DNA from 2 places in the Acidithiobacillus acidisediminis genome. Region 2 is predicted to be linked to the other one. Evidence: riboswitches for the same ligand, from Rfam matches in the RefSeq annotation. Region 2 holds a riboswitch; the other holds the start of a gene.
The links. Region 2 has a riboswitch for fluoride ahead of M5D89_RS11085 (respiratory chain complex I subunit 1 family protein). Riboswitches for the same ligand answer to the same signal wherever they lie in the genome.
Positions count from the first base shown of each region.

Region 1 (5,808 bases), 1.4 Mb from region 2:
ACGCGTTTGGCGTCTTCGCCAAGCCGCTTACGCGCAATCGCCAGCGCCGTCGCAGAAATATCCAGGACGCTAACATCCTCATAGCTCCGCAGCAAAAGCTCATCAACCAGGTGCGAGGCGCCACCCCCCACGTCGATGATGGGGTCTACCGGCGCCAACGACAACTGCTCGACCAGGCACAGTGAGGTCTCTGCATGCGGCTGAAACCAGCTCATGGCGGTATCGGCCTTGTGGCTATAAACCTCTTCCCAATGGGATTTACTTTGCATTGGTGTACCCCTCGTGGCATTTCCTTCACCTACCCCAGGCGGGCGGATATACATAGCGTAGCGCATGGGCAATTGTCCCGCCTCACTGCCAGCGCTACCATGCCAGCGGTCCTTTTGGGGAGACAGGCTCGGACATTGGCCCAGTCAAATAACCTGGTGGTGAAAAAAAGCCCGCGCTTTGCGGCAACAGAAGGGATCAGCCCGGTCTTGCGACGCGCTTTGCTGGCGGCGCTGGTGATCTGGTTTGGCATCTTTTGCGGCTACTATTTTTTTAGCCGTGGGCTCGATCTTGTGCCAGGTCCCTTGGGCGCGAGCTTAGTCAACTGGGATGCCAAATGGTATCTGGATATCGCCCGTCACGGCTACAGTTACCAGGCACACTCCCCCGTCGGACAAAATATTGTCTTTTTCCCACTCTATCCCTTTCTCCTGGCTACGCTGGGTCAGATTTTTCCCCTGCCCTTGGCGCCCCTGGGGATTTTGCTCGCTGCTGCGACGGGAATTCTTTCCCTCTTTCTTTTCCATCGCTTCGCACGCGAGGCCCTGGGGCCGGTAGGCGCGGATTGGGCAAGCTGGGCCTACGCGCTGTATCCGGCGGCGTTTTTCTTCGCCAGTGACTACCCTACGAGTCTCATGAATGCCCTCGCTTTGCTCGCCCTCATCCATTGGCGACGCGGCGAGCAGGGCAAAAGCGCTTTCTGGCTGGGGATCGGGAGCGCCAGCGGCCCCTTGATGGCTTTTTTTGCCTTTGCCCTGTGGCTACTGCTGGCCGTGGAACGTTGGCGAGATCGACACTGGCGCGGCCTTGGCGAATCGTTGTTGCTGGGCATCCTGGCCTGTAGCGGCCTACTGGCCTTCATCGTCTATCAATATCTGGCGCTGCATGCGCCCCTGGCCTTCATCCATGGACATGCATCCTACCTGGGCGAATTGTCCCCCGGCCAAAAGCTGCTGCATATCCTCCAGCTCTACCCCTTTTGGGGAGCGGATTACACCCCAATGTGGCAGGCCCTGGCCGGACAGGTCACGGTGCTGAACCCGGCGCGCTCTGTGTATTTTCTGCTGAATGCCATCACCTTGGCCATCAATCTGCTGGCGTTGCTGTTGTTCCTCTGGCGCCGCGAGTGGGCCTGGGCATGGCTGACGCTGGTGCTGGTCATTGCCTACCTGTGGTTTCAGGGTGCGTCGCAGGGTCCAGTTTCTTCGTACCGGCTCTTGTATCTCAATCTTCCGCTCTTCCTCCTGGCCGGACGATTGCTGCTTTGGCGTCGGCAGGCCGGTTATGTCGCGCTAGGCTTCAGCGCAGTAGCGCTATTCTTGCAGTCGGCATTTTTTGTTTCTGGACACTGGGCCTTTTGATTCCATACGGAACGAATCATAAGCAAAGCATATAGATTGCTAACTCCCTGATGTTTGATGCACTCCCTGGGTGCGGTGCTGCGGCGCCGTAAATTTCGCAAGATTTCCGTTGACACAAACGCCGCGCTCTCCTAGCCTAAAAAAAGGCGATGAAGTCCGCCTGGAACCGCCCCTTGTGGCTAATGACTTCTACCCACCCCCGCGCTGGCGGGGCAGGTAGATTGTTTTGCGAAAGCAGGGGGGAGGTATGGTCAAAAACATCGTATTGCAGGTGTCCCGGGCCCTGACGGCTGCCATTGCCTTGGCGACCATGATTAAACGGCGGCGGGTGCCGGTCTGGGGCCGCGGGCTGCGCCAGATTCCTGCGGAAAATGCCGTGACTTCCTTGGCCGTCACCAACGCCCTGCGGGTCTCTTGCCCCTTTGTCTACCGACCGGAAAATCGCCTGGAGCGATCCCATAGCGGGCGCGAGTATTTTGTCCGCGAACTGCATTTCAATGACAGCGAGGTACCGGTTTTTGGTCCTTGGCTCTTTCGCCCTGCAGTACGTATTGTGCAATTCCTCAGCGATCGTATTGGTTTGGTACTACAGAATGGCTCTCTGAATGTCTATTTGGGCTATATTGGGATGCTGCTGATCGTTATCTTTGCGAGTGTTTTCTATATTTGAAGCAGGAGACTTCTTATCATGTACGCCACCTTCGGATTCATAGCGATTTTTGCCGTTCTTGGTGCCTGGGCACGCTATGGCCAAACCCTTCTCGTCCAGTCCGTCTTTGGCCGCGATTTTCCCTGGGCCACCCTGAGCATCAACGTGATGGGCTGTTTTATTATGGGATTTCTGTTCTTCGAGACCCTGGAGCGCATCTCCATTAACCCGGAACTACGCACCGGCATGCTGACGGGGGGCTTGGGGGCGTACACCACCTTCTCTACCTTTTCTCTGGAGACCTTGGTGCTCTTTGAAAATGGGGAATCAGCAAAAGCACTGATCTACATGTTCGCATCGTTGTTTCTGTGTGTGGCAGCGACATTTGCCGGGGGTTGGATTTCGCGCAGTATCTGAACCATTTTTGTGAGGTGAAACATGACGACGGTATCGGTGGTACGGATTTATATCAAGGAAGGGGATAAACACGACGGGCATAATTTGATGGAAGAAATCTTCCGTATGCTCCATGACCAATACAAGGTGCATGGGGTAACGGCCTTCCGTGGCATTGCGGGCTTTGGTAGCAAGGGCACAGTGCACGCAGATGACATCTTGCGCCTGAATGTCCATCTGCCCCTGGTGCTGGAGTTCTTTGACGAGCCCGAGACCGTGGACGCCGTCATGCCCCATCTGCAGGAATTGGTGCCTGTCAATCACATCCTACGCTGGGAAGCGGATTGCGGTTGTCCGTGAATCACCACTATTGCCCCCTCTGCTATGCCGAGATCCCCATCGGCAGCGTGCGCTGTCCGGCCTGTGGCCGCGACATTGAGGCATGGGAGCGCAATACGCCCTATTTCGACCGCTTGGTCTGGGCCTTGCGCAATCCCCATCCCGAGGTTCGCATGGGGGCCATCCTGAGCCTGCAGAACCAGCACAACCCGGCCGCTGCCCTGCCTCTGGCGGAATGCGCACTGCAGTCCGCGGTGGATGTGGTGCAGGGTCTGGCGGTGGTGGAGGCCCTGGCCCATCTCCCCGACGACAGCGATCGGCAACAAGCCCTGAAACGTCTGAGGGATCATCCCACACATGCCGTGCGCGAAGCCGCTCGGCAGATACTGGCACGCGGCCCCATCCCATCCCATCCCATCCCATCCCATCAGGACAAGAACTAAACTGAAAGGACGCAGACAACACACTGGCTTCACGGATTCAAAAAAGGAGAGTTGAGTGGATTTACGCAAGAACTTTCTCGATCACGTCAAAAAAGGCCTGGGCGGACATGAACTCCCCCTGCGGCTTGTTTTTTGGGATGGCCACGCCTATGACTTCGCTGACAACCCCATCGTCACCATGCATCTCAAGTCGGCCAAGGTGGTGACCAGCCTGCTTATGGGGAGCGCCCTGGACGTGCTGGGCGAGGGCTATGTAGAGGGCGACATCGATATCGAGGGACGTTACCAAGACATCCTGGCGGTCGCCGAAGGTCTCAGTAACGCCTTTCCCAGTAAAAAAAGTTCCAAGACCGGGATCATCCGCAAGGCCCTGCACAGCAAGAACAAAGACAAAGAGGCGATCCACTACCACTACGACGTCTCCAATGATTTTTACCAACTCTGGCTGGATCGCAACTTGGTCTATTCCTGCGGCTACTTCAAGACGGGAGAAGAAGACATCGACACGGCCCAGGAGCAAAAGCTCGACCACATCTGCCGCAAGCTCCATCTGCGGCCGGGCGAAAAGCTCCTCGACATCGGCTGCGGCTGGGGCGGGCTGTTGAGCTGGGCGGCCCGGCATTACGGCATCCAGGGCGTGGGCGTGACCCTGAGTGAAGAACAGTTCGCCTTTGCTCAGGCACGCATGGAGCGCGAGGGTCTGGCCGACAAGGTGGAGATTCGCCTGCAGGATTATCGCGACATTCCCGAGCGGGAGCATTTCGACAAGGTCAGCTCCGTTGGCATGTTCGAGCATGTGGGGCGGGCCAAGCTGCCGGAGTATTTCGATGTCATCCAGCGCGTGCTGAAGGAGGGGGGTTGGGTCATGAATCATGGCATCACCGCTGCATCCAAAGACGACGATGGAGATCATCACTCGGGCAGCGATTTCATCGACAAATACGTCTTCCCCGATGGGGAGATTCCCCATCTCTGGCGCGTGGTGCGGGACATGGCTGGAGCCAATCTGGAAGTCCTGGATGTGGAGAACCTGCGCCCGCACTATGCCCAGACCCTGATCCATTGGGTACGTCGTCTTGAAGCGCGCAAGGCTGAGGCCCTGACCCTGGTCAGCGACAAGACCTATCGCATCTGGGCCATCTATATGGCGGGCTGCGCCTACGGCTTCTGGCGCAACTGGTCAGCGCTGCACCAAGTGCTGGCGGTCAAGCAGAGCGGCGAGGAGCTGACCCCCCGCCCCTGGGAACGGCGGTATCAGTACGTTGACAACGATCCATTCCGTTTAGCCGAACCCGACTGGGGGGAGGTCTGATGGCACAGCAGATACAATCCATTACCCTCGTGCGCCACGGCACGACCGAGTGGGCCGCCTCCGGGCGGCACACCTCCATTACCGATATCGACCTCACCGCTCAGGGGCGGGAAGAAGCCAAGGCCCTGTGGCAATATTTTGAGCGTGGCAAACACCATTTTGACGGCATCTATTCCAGCCCGCTGCGTCGCGCCCATCACACCGCCGTCCTGGCCGGATTCGCGCCCCAAATCCACGACGGTCTGCACGAGTGGCGCTATGGTCGTTACGAGGGCAAGACCACGCCAGAAATCCATCAGGAAGATCCCCAATGGACCATCTTCCGCTGTGGCGCCCCCGAGGGAGAAAGTCGGGAACAGATTCAAGCCCGTTGCCAGCAGGTTCTGCACGATTGGAGAACTGCTGGCCACGAGCACATCCTCTGCTTTGCCCATGGGCATATCCTGCGCGCGCTGGCCTGCTGCTGGCTGGGCCTGGGTCTGGATTTTGGAGACCATTTGCATCTGGATGCAGCGAGTATTTCCCGTCTAGGCTGGGAACATACCAGTCCGGCGATTACCTTGTGGAATCAGCGGCTCGATACGCGCATGTAGCACGCGTCATCAGTACCCGAAAATTGAACTATACTTAAAGTAGATTAGGCAAATTGGAGGGTGAATAATGAAACTGGTGGATTCTCCAAAAGAGACCATTCGTATTGAATTCCAGAAGAAAGATCTGAACAAGATTGTGGAACCGATCATCAAACATGCCGAGAACTTTTCTTCGGTGCCGCTGGATATGGCATACCTTCTGGGCGAGCAGGATTACCGTATTGATGACCATTTCCAACAACCCAAAGGCGTATTTGATTGAGGAGGGGAAGATGAAGATCGTAAGCGAAGATGCCGAGAGCACCGTCTTGGAAATGCGCATGGACGAAGCGCGCGAAGTTGCTGCAGAACTCGACAAGAACGCCAAAATCGTCGGTGCGGCAGGGGCAGAACTGCGTAAGCTCCTACCCGAAAGCGCCGAGTCTCCCTCGGGAGCAACCCGCTACGA
Region 1 is NZ_JALQCS010000001.1:810,660-816,467, reverse strand. It holds gene M5D89_RS04170 (class I SAM-dependent methyltransferase) at 1-269, opposite strand, end outside; gene M5D89_RS04165 (mannosyltransferase family protein) at 405-1,628, shown strand; fluoride riboswitch at 1,765-1,827, shown strand; gene M5D89_RS04160 (hypothetical protein) at 1,876-2,298, shown strand; gene crcB (fluoride efflux transporter CrcB) at 2,317-2,694, shown strand; gene M5D89_RS04150 (DUF190 domain-containing protein) at 2,716-3,033, shown strand; gene M5D89_RS04145 (HEAT repeat domain-containing protein) at 3,030-3,455, shown strand; gene M5D89_RS04140 (class I SAM-dependent methyltransferase) at 3,511-4,767, shown strand; gene M5D89_RS04135 (histidine phosphatase family protein) at 4,767-5,360, shown strand; gene M5D89_RS04130 (hypothetical protein) at 5,428-5,622, shown strand; gene M5D89_RS04125 (hypothetical protein) at 5,633-5,808, shown strand, end outside.
Region 1: linked by a shared signal. The riboswitch ahead of M5D89_RS04160 (hypothetical protein) and the one ahead of M5D89_RS11085 (respiratory chain complex I subunit 1 family protein) in region 2 are both predicted to bind fluoride.

Region 2 (5,808 bases):
GGCTTTTGGCCCGGGTTCCATATACCAAATCGATGCTACCATAGCGGACGTATACTTGGTGAGCGGCTTGAATCGGTCTCAAATTATTGGCCGTCCAGTAGTGTATGTTGTTATCGATGTCCTGAGTCGCATGATCACCGGACTGTATGTGGGGCTTGAAGGACCGAGCTGGTTAGGTGCGATGATGGCGTTAGCTAATGCGGCGAGCGATAAAAAGGCGTTTTGCAGCAAATATGGAATCTCCATATCGGATGAGGACTGGCCGTGCAAGAATCTTCCTATGGAGATCCTTGCGGATCGCGGCGAATTACTGAGTAGGCACGCCGATGAACTGACAGATTCGTTAAACATTACGGTGGCGAATGCGCCGCCCTTTCGTGCCGACTGGAAGGGTATAGTGGAGCAGCAGTTCCGAATTGCCAATGAACGAGTGATCCATTGGGTACCTGGGGCCGTGCGGCGTGTCGCAAGAGAACGTGGTGATCTGGACTATCGTTTAGACGCAAAACTGGATCTTAACGCGTTCACAGAAATTATGATCTATAATACGCTGAGTTATAATAAAATGCACTGGATGGAATGGTATCGCCATGATGAATTTCAAATTCAGTCCGCGGTGGATCCTTTTCCGCGCACCCTCTGGAACTGGGGAATTGAGCATCGTAGCGGATTCTTACGAACCCGACCTCAGGAGGCCGTGTTGCTGGCCCTAATGCCAAGAGGCGAAGCCTCCGTAACCCATTTAGGCATCAAATGGCAGGGATTATATTACACCAGCGAGATCGCTATTCGCGAACAATGGTTCATACGTGCAAGGGCGACGCGCACATGGAAGGTTTCGGTGGCGTATGATCCAAGAAATATTGAGATGATCTATATTGTTCAGCCCAAAGGCGGTATTGAAGCTTGCCACCTACTGGAGAAGAATCAGGACTTCGCGGGGTATATGGTTGAGGAAGTGCAGGACTACGTGGCGGATCGCAAGCTCCGAAAAGCGGAGATCAAAACGGATATTCTGCAAGAACGGGCTGAGTTTATGGCCCAAGTAGATGCGGTTGTGACAGCGCAGGAAAATCTGACTGAGGGTGCTGTGTCCACTGACCAGAGCAACCATAAGCGTGTAAAGGATATCCGTCAGAATCGACGGGAAGAACGAGAACGTGTCCGGAAGGCGGAAGCATGGGAACTAGCGGAACACCCTGGTACACCAAGGAAAATCGGCGGCGGTTCGCAGTCAAATGCAAGCGCTTCTTCGAGTACGGTTGAGTCGCGCAAAAGAGGGTTTTTAAATATCCTGAAGCAAACGCGGAAGAGCGATTAAACGGAGGGCTCCGCGTTCGCTCAGGTGGGCCGTACCAATCCCAGTTCCTGGTACAGGTACTTGTGCGGGAAGTGCTCAGAAACGGATCGGTCTGCAAAACGCGTGTTTACCAGCGAAGCTGGCGGCGGTACCCAGTTCTTCCTCGATCCGCAGCAACTGGTTGTATTTGGCCACCCGTTCGCCACGCGCCGGAGCACCCGACTTCAGATGCCCGGTATCCAGGGCGACGGTGAGGTCGGCGATGAAATCATCGGTGGTTTCGCCGGAGCGATGCGAGACAAAGGCCCCCCAGCCGTGATATTGCGCCAGCCGTGTGGCGGTGATGGTCTCGGTCACCGTACCGATCTGATTGAGTTTGATGAGGGTGGCGTTGGCAATATTGTCTTCCATGGCGCGGGCGATGATTTTGGGGTTGGTGCAGAAAATATCGTCGCCGACCAGTTCGATGACGCCGCCGAGCCTTTCATTCAGCAACTTCCAGCTCTCCCAGTCGTTTTCGGCGAGACCATCTTCGAGCAGGACCACAGGGTAGTTACGGACGATCTCTTCGTAGTAGGCCACCATTTCGGCACTGCTGATGGCACGCTTCTCGGTGCGTAGCTGGTAGGTGCCATCCTTGAAGAACTCCGAGGAGGCGGGGTCGATGGCGATGCCGGCGTCCCGGCCTGGTTCAAAGCCCGCCTTACGGATGGCGTCCAGCAACAAATCATAGGATTCATGGTTGGAGGATACCATCGGCGCAAAACCGCCTTCATCACCGATGCCGACCGAGAGATGTTTTCCCAGCAGAACAGATTGCAGGGCATGGTAGATTTCCGCCCCCCAGCGCAGGGCTTCACGGAAATTGCCGGCACCGTAGGGTACCAGCATGCATTCCTGGAAGTCGGCGCCTTGCCAGTGGGCATGCACGCCACCATTGAGCACATTGAAGCAGGGGACGGGCAGACGGGTGGCACCGGGGCCGCCCAGATAGGCATAGAGGGGCAGATCGCTGTAATCAGCGGCAGCACGGGCACAGGCCATGGAAACGCCGAGCAGGGCATTGGCGCCCAGCCGACTTTTGTTCTCAGTGCCGTCCAGGCCGATGAGGGTGTCGTCGATGGCCTTTTGTTCCCGGACATCCAGATCCTGCAGGTCCGGGGCGATGATTTCTTCAATGTTCCGAATGACTTTTTCTACACCCTTGCCGCCATAGCGGTGAGCATCGCCGTCGCGCAGCTCGACGGCTTCCTTGCTGCCGGTGGAGGCGCCGGAAGGTGCTGCCGCGCGGGCGCGGGTTCCATCGACCAGAAATACTTCCACTTCCACCGTGGGATTCCCTCGTGAGTCCAAAATTTCGCGGGCGATGATGTCTTCAATACGGCTGTCCATAAATGCTCCTGTCTCGCCGATTTTGCGTGGCGCAACTATCGGTAGTAAACGAGAAAAATTAGTAGGGTGTCAAACATGGGTTAATTGAGGTAGGTCAACTGCACTGTGAATCTCGCGCAGCATGTCATCATCACTAATCTATGGAAACCCAGTTCCGAAAAGCACTCGAACGTGCGAGTAACGGCACAACTGAATGAAGCACTATATGTTAATTGTAACACGTTATTTTAAATTACTTTTTTACTGCTTGACCCGGCCATCACTCTTTACTACCATAAGCAATTCGAGTGGCGATGGAGTCCGCCCAATAACCGCCTTTATAGGCTAATGACTGCTACTGATCCTGACCGCAAGGTCGGGCGGTGGGGAGTTGGAAGCCATATAAAGGGGAAGGCATGCTCGGCGATATCGTCTTGCAGTGTGGACAAGTCTTGACGGTGTTTTTGTTATCACCGCTCTTGCACGGCTTCATGGTCACCATGGAAGAGCGCGTTCAGCGCGGACAGGGTCCTTCCATTTTCCAGCCCTATCGGGATCTCTGGAAACTTTTCCACAAAACTCTGCTGATACCGGAATCTGCGTCCTGGGTGTTTTTCTGGGCGCCGGTGGTGGCTTTTACCGCCATGCTCATCGTGCCGATGCTGATTCCGGTGCTGACCAATTTCCCCCTGCCCCTGTCCGATATGGGGGATATCCTCGGTGGCGGACTCATCCTGACCCTTGGTGGCTTTTTCATCCTGCTGGCCGGGCTGGATACGGGTCAGCCCTTCGGTGGACTGGGTTCCAGCCGCGCGGTGATGCTCGCCATCCTCGCCGAACCAACCCTGATCCTAGTCTTTGTGGGTATCACTTTTCTCGATCACTCCATGCTGCCCTTCGTCGCCAATCACCTGCTGGCGCAGCATCCGGTAGCCTACTGGAGCCCGGCGCATATCTTTCTGATCTTCGCTTTTTTCATCCTGCTGACGGTGGAAACGGACCGCCTGCCCATCCACTCCACCATCCCTTACGAGATTTACATGATCGACGAGGCGCGGATTCTGGAGTATTCCGGGCCATTGCTGGCCCTGCTGAAGTGGGCAAGCTGGATGAAGCAGTTTTTGCTCTACACCATTTTTCTCAACGTCTTTTTCTTTCCGTGGGGATTGTCCACGACGGGCAGCCTGGGTTCGGTGCTGCTCGCCTTGCTTATCATACTGGCCAAATATGGCGCGGTGGGGCTGGTGATGGTGGCCGTGGACACGCTGCAGTCGCGACTACGCTTCTACCGTTATCAGGAGCCGCTGGCGCTGTCCTTTCTCTTTGCCGTGCTGGCCATCGTGGCTGATCAGCTTTAGGAGGGTGCGATGCTGATCTTTCATCTGGGTCCCCTGGCCGCTTCCCTGTTCAGTCTGCTGGCGATTCTGGCGCTGGTGCTGTCCTTCGTGATGCTGGCATCCCATTGGCTGAAGAATCATGTTTATGCTTTTGCGGCGGAATCCTGGACCATCGCGGCCATTTCCGCCTCCATCGGCTATTACGGGCATTATCCAGAACTCTACATCATCGCTGTTCTGACGGCGATTTTTCGCGGGACCATGCTCCCTTATCTGGTGCTGCGACTGGTCAACCGGCTGGATATTCAACGCGAGTTCACCCCGCTGCTCAAGCCTTCCTCCAGCATGGTCCTCGGCGCGGCGCTGGTGATTTTTTCCTATGAAGTCGCAAGACAACTAGGAGTGGCGCTACACCTGACCGACAATATCGCGGTGTTGGCCCTGACCTGCATGTTCAGCCTCAAACTCATCGGCTTTTTGATGATGATCCTGCGCTCCGAGGCCATCAGCCATATTCTGGGGCTGCTGGTGATTGAGAACGGCATTTTTCTCGGCTCGCAGATTCTGGTGCCTGGCATGCCGGACCTCCTGGAGCTGGTGATCATTTTCGATCTGCTGATCATTGTCATGGCCTTCGGCATGCTGGTGCGCCTCCTCAAAGTACACGCCGGAACCACCAGCAGCCGCGGCCTGCAAAAGCTGGTGGGCTGAGATGGTGAATTTCGACGCACTCATCGCAGCACTGTGGATCATACCCGCAGTGGCCATCCTGCTGATGCTGGCGATCCGCCGTCCACACTGGGCGGAGTACATCAACTTCGGCAACTCCGTCGTAGTTTTCGGACTCACCCTGGCGATGCTGGTGGCGGTGCCCGACAAGACGCTGGTGACCGGTGCCCAGTTGATCCTGCTCACCCCGCTGGGGGCCTGGGTACTGTTTTGCGTGGGTCTGGTCTATCTGCTGGCATCCATTTATGCCATTGGCTACATGCGCCTGCTGCCGGAAGAAAAACCCCGGCTCCATAAGTATTATGCCTTGCAAGCGAGTTTTGCCCTGACCATGCTGATCGCGCCGCTGATGAACAACCCCGGGATCTTCTGGATTGCCATCGACTTCACCACCATCGTCAGCGCCTTTCTGGTGGGCTTTGAGCGCGAGGCGGAGTGTATCGAGGCGGCGTGGAAGTATCTGATCATCGTTTCCGCGGGTCTGGCGTTGGCGCTGCTCGGCATCATTCTCTTCTACTGGGGTGGCACCTTTACCTTAGGACCGACCTATGCCCTGACCTGGGCTAATCTACGGGAAGTGGCGCCGCAGGTGCCGGAGACGCTGCTCTTTCTCGCCTTTCTGCTCACCCTGGTGGGCTTCGGCACCAAGGTGGGTCTGGCACCCATGCACACCTGGCTGCCCGATGCCCACAGCGAAGGCCCGGCGCCGGTTTCCGCCATGCTTTCCGGGGCGTTGCTGAATATCGCCCTGCTCGGCATCTACCGGTTTCTGTCCATCGTCGATAGCGGTGGTTATAGCGTGATGGGGCATACGGCACTGCTGGTGCTGGGCGTCATTTCACTCTTCATCGCCGGAATGTTCATCGTCCGGCAGGATGGGGCCAAGCGCATGCTCGCCTATTCCTCCCTGGAACACATGGGAGTGCTGGCCATCGGCTTCGGTTTCGGCGGTCCCCTGGCCTTCGCCGGGGCCATGTATCACATGATCAACCATTCCCTGACCAAATCCATGATGTTTTTCGGCGCTGGCAACATGATGCGCGCCTATGGCACCAAGTCCATGAGCCAGAT
Region 2 is NZ_JALQCS010000001.1:2,203,673-2,209,480, reverse strand. It holds gene M5D89_RS11095 (Mu transposase C-terminal domain-containing protein) at 1-1,321, shown strand, start outside; gene eno (phosphopyruvate hydratase) at 1,397-2,692, opposite strand; fluoride riboswitch at 2,973-3,036, shown strand; gene M5D89_RS11085 (respiratory chain complex I subunit 1 family protein) at 3,088-4,029, shown strand; gene M5D89_RS11080 (hydrogenase) at 4,039-4,719, shown strand; gene M5D89_RS11075 (proton-conducting transporter transmembrane domain-containing protein) at 4,721-5,808, shown strand, end outside.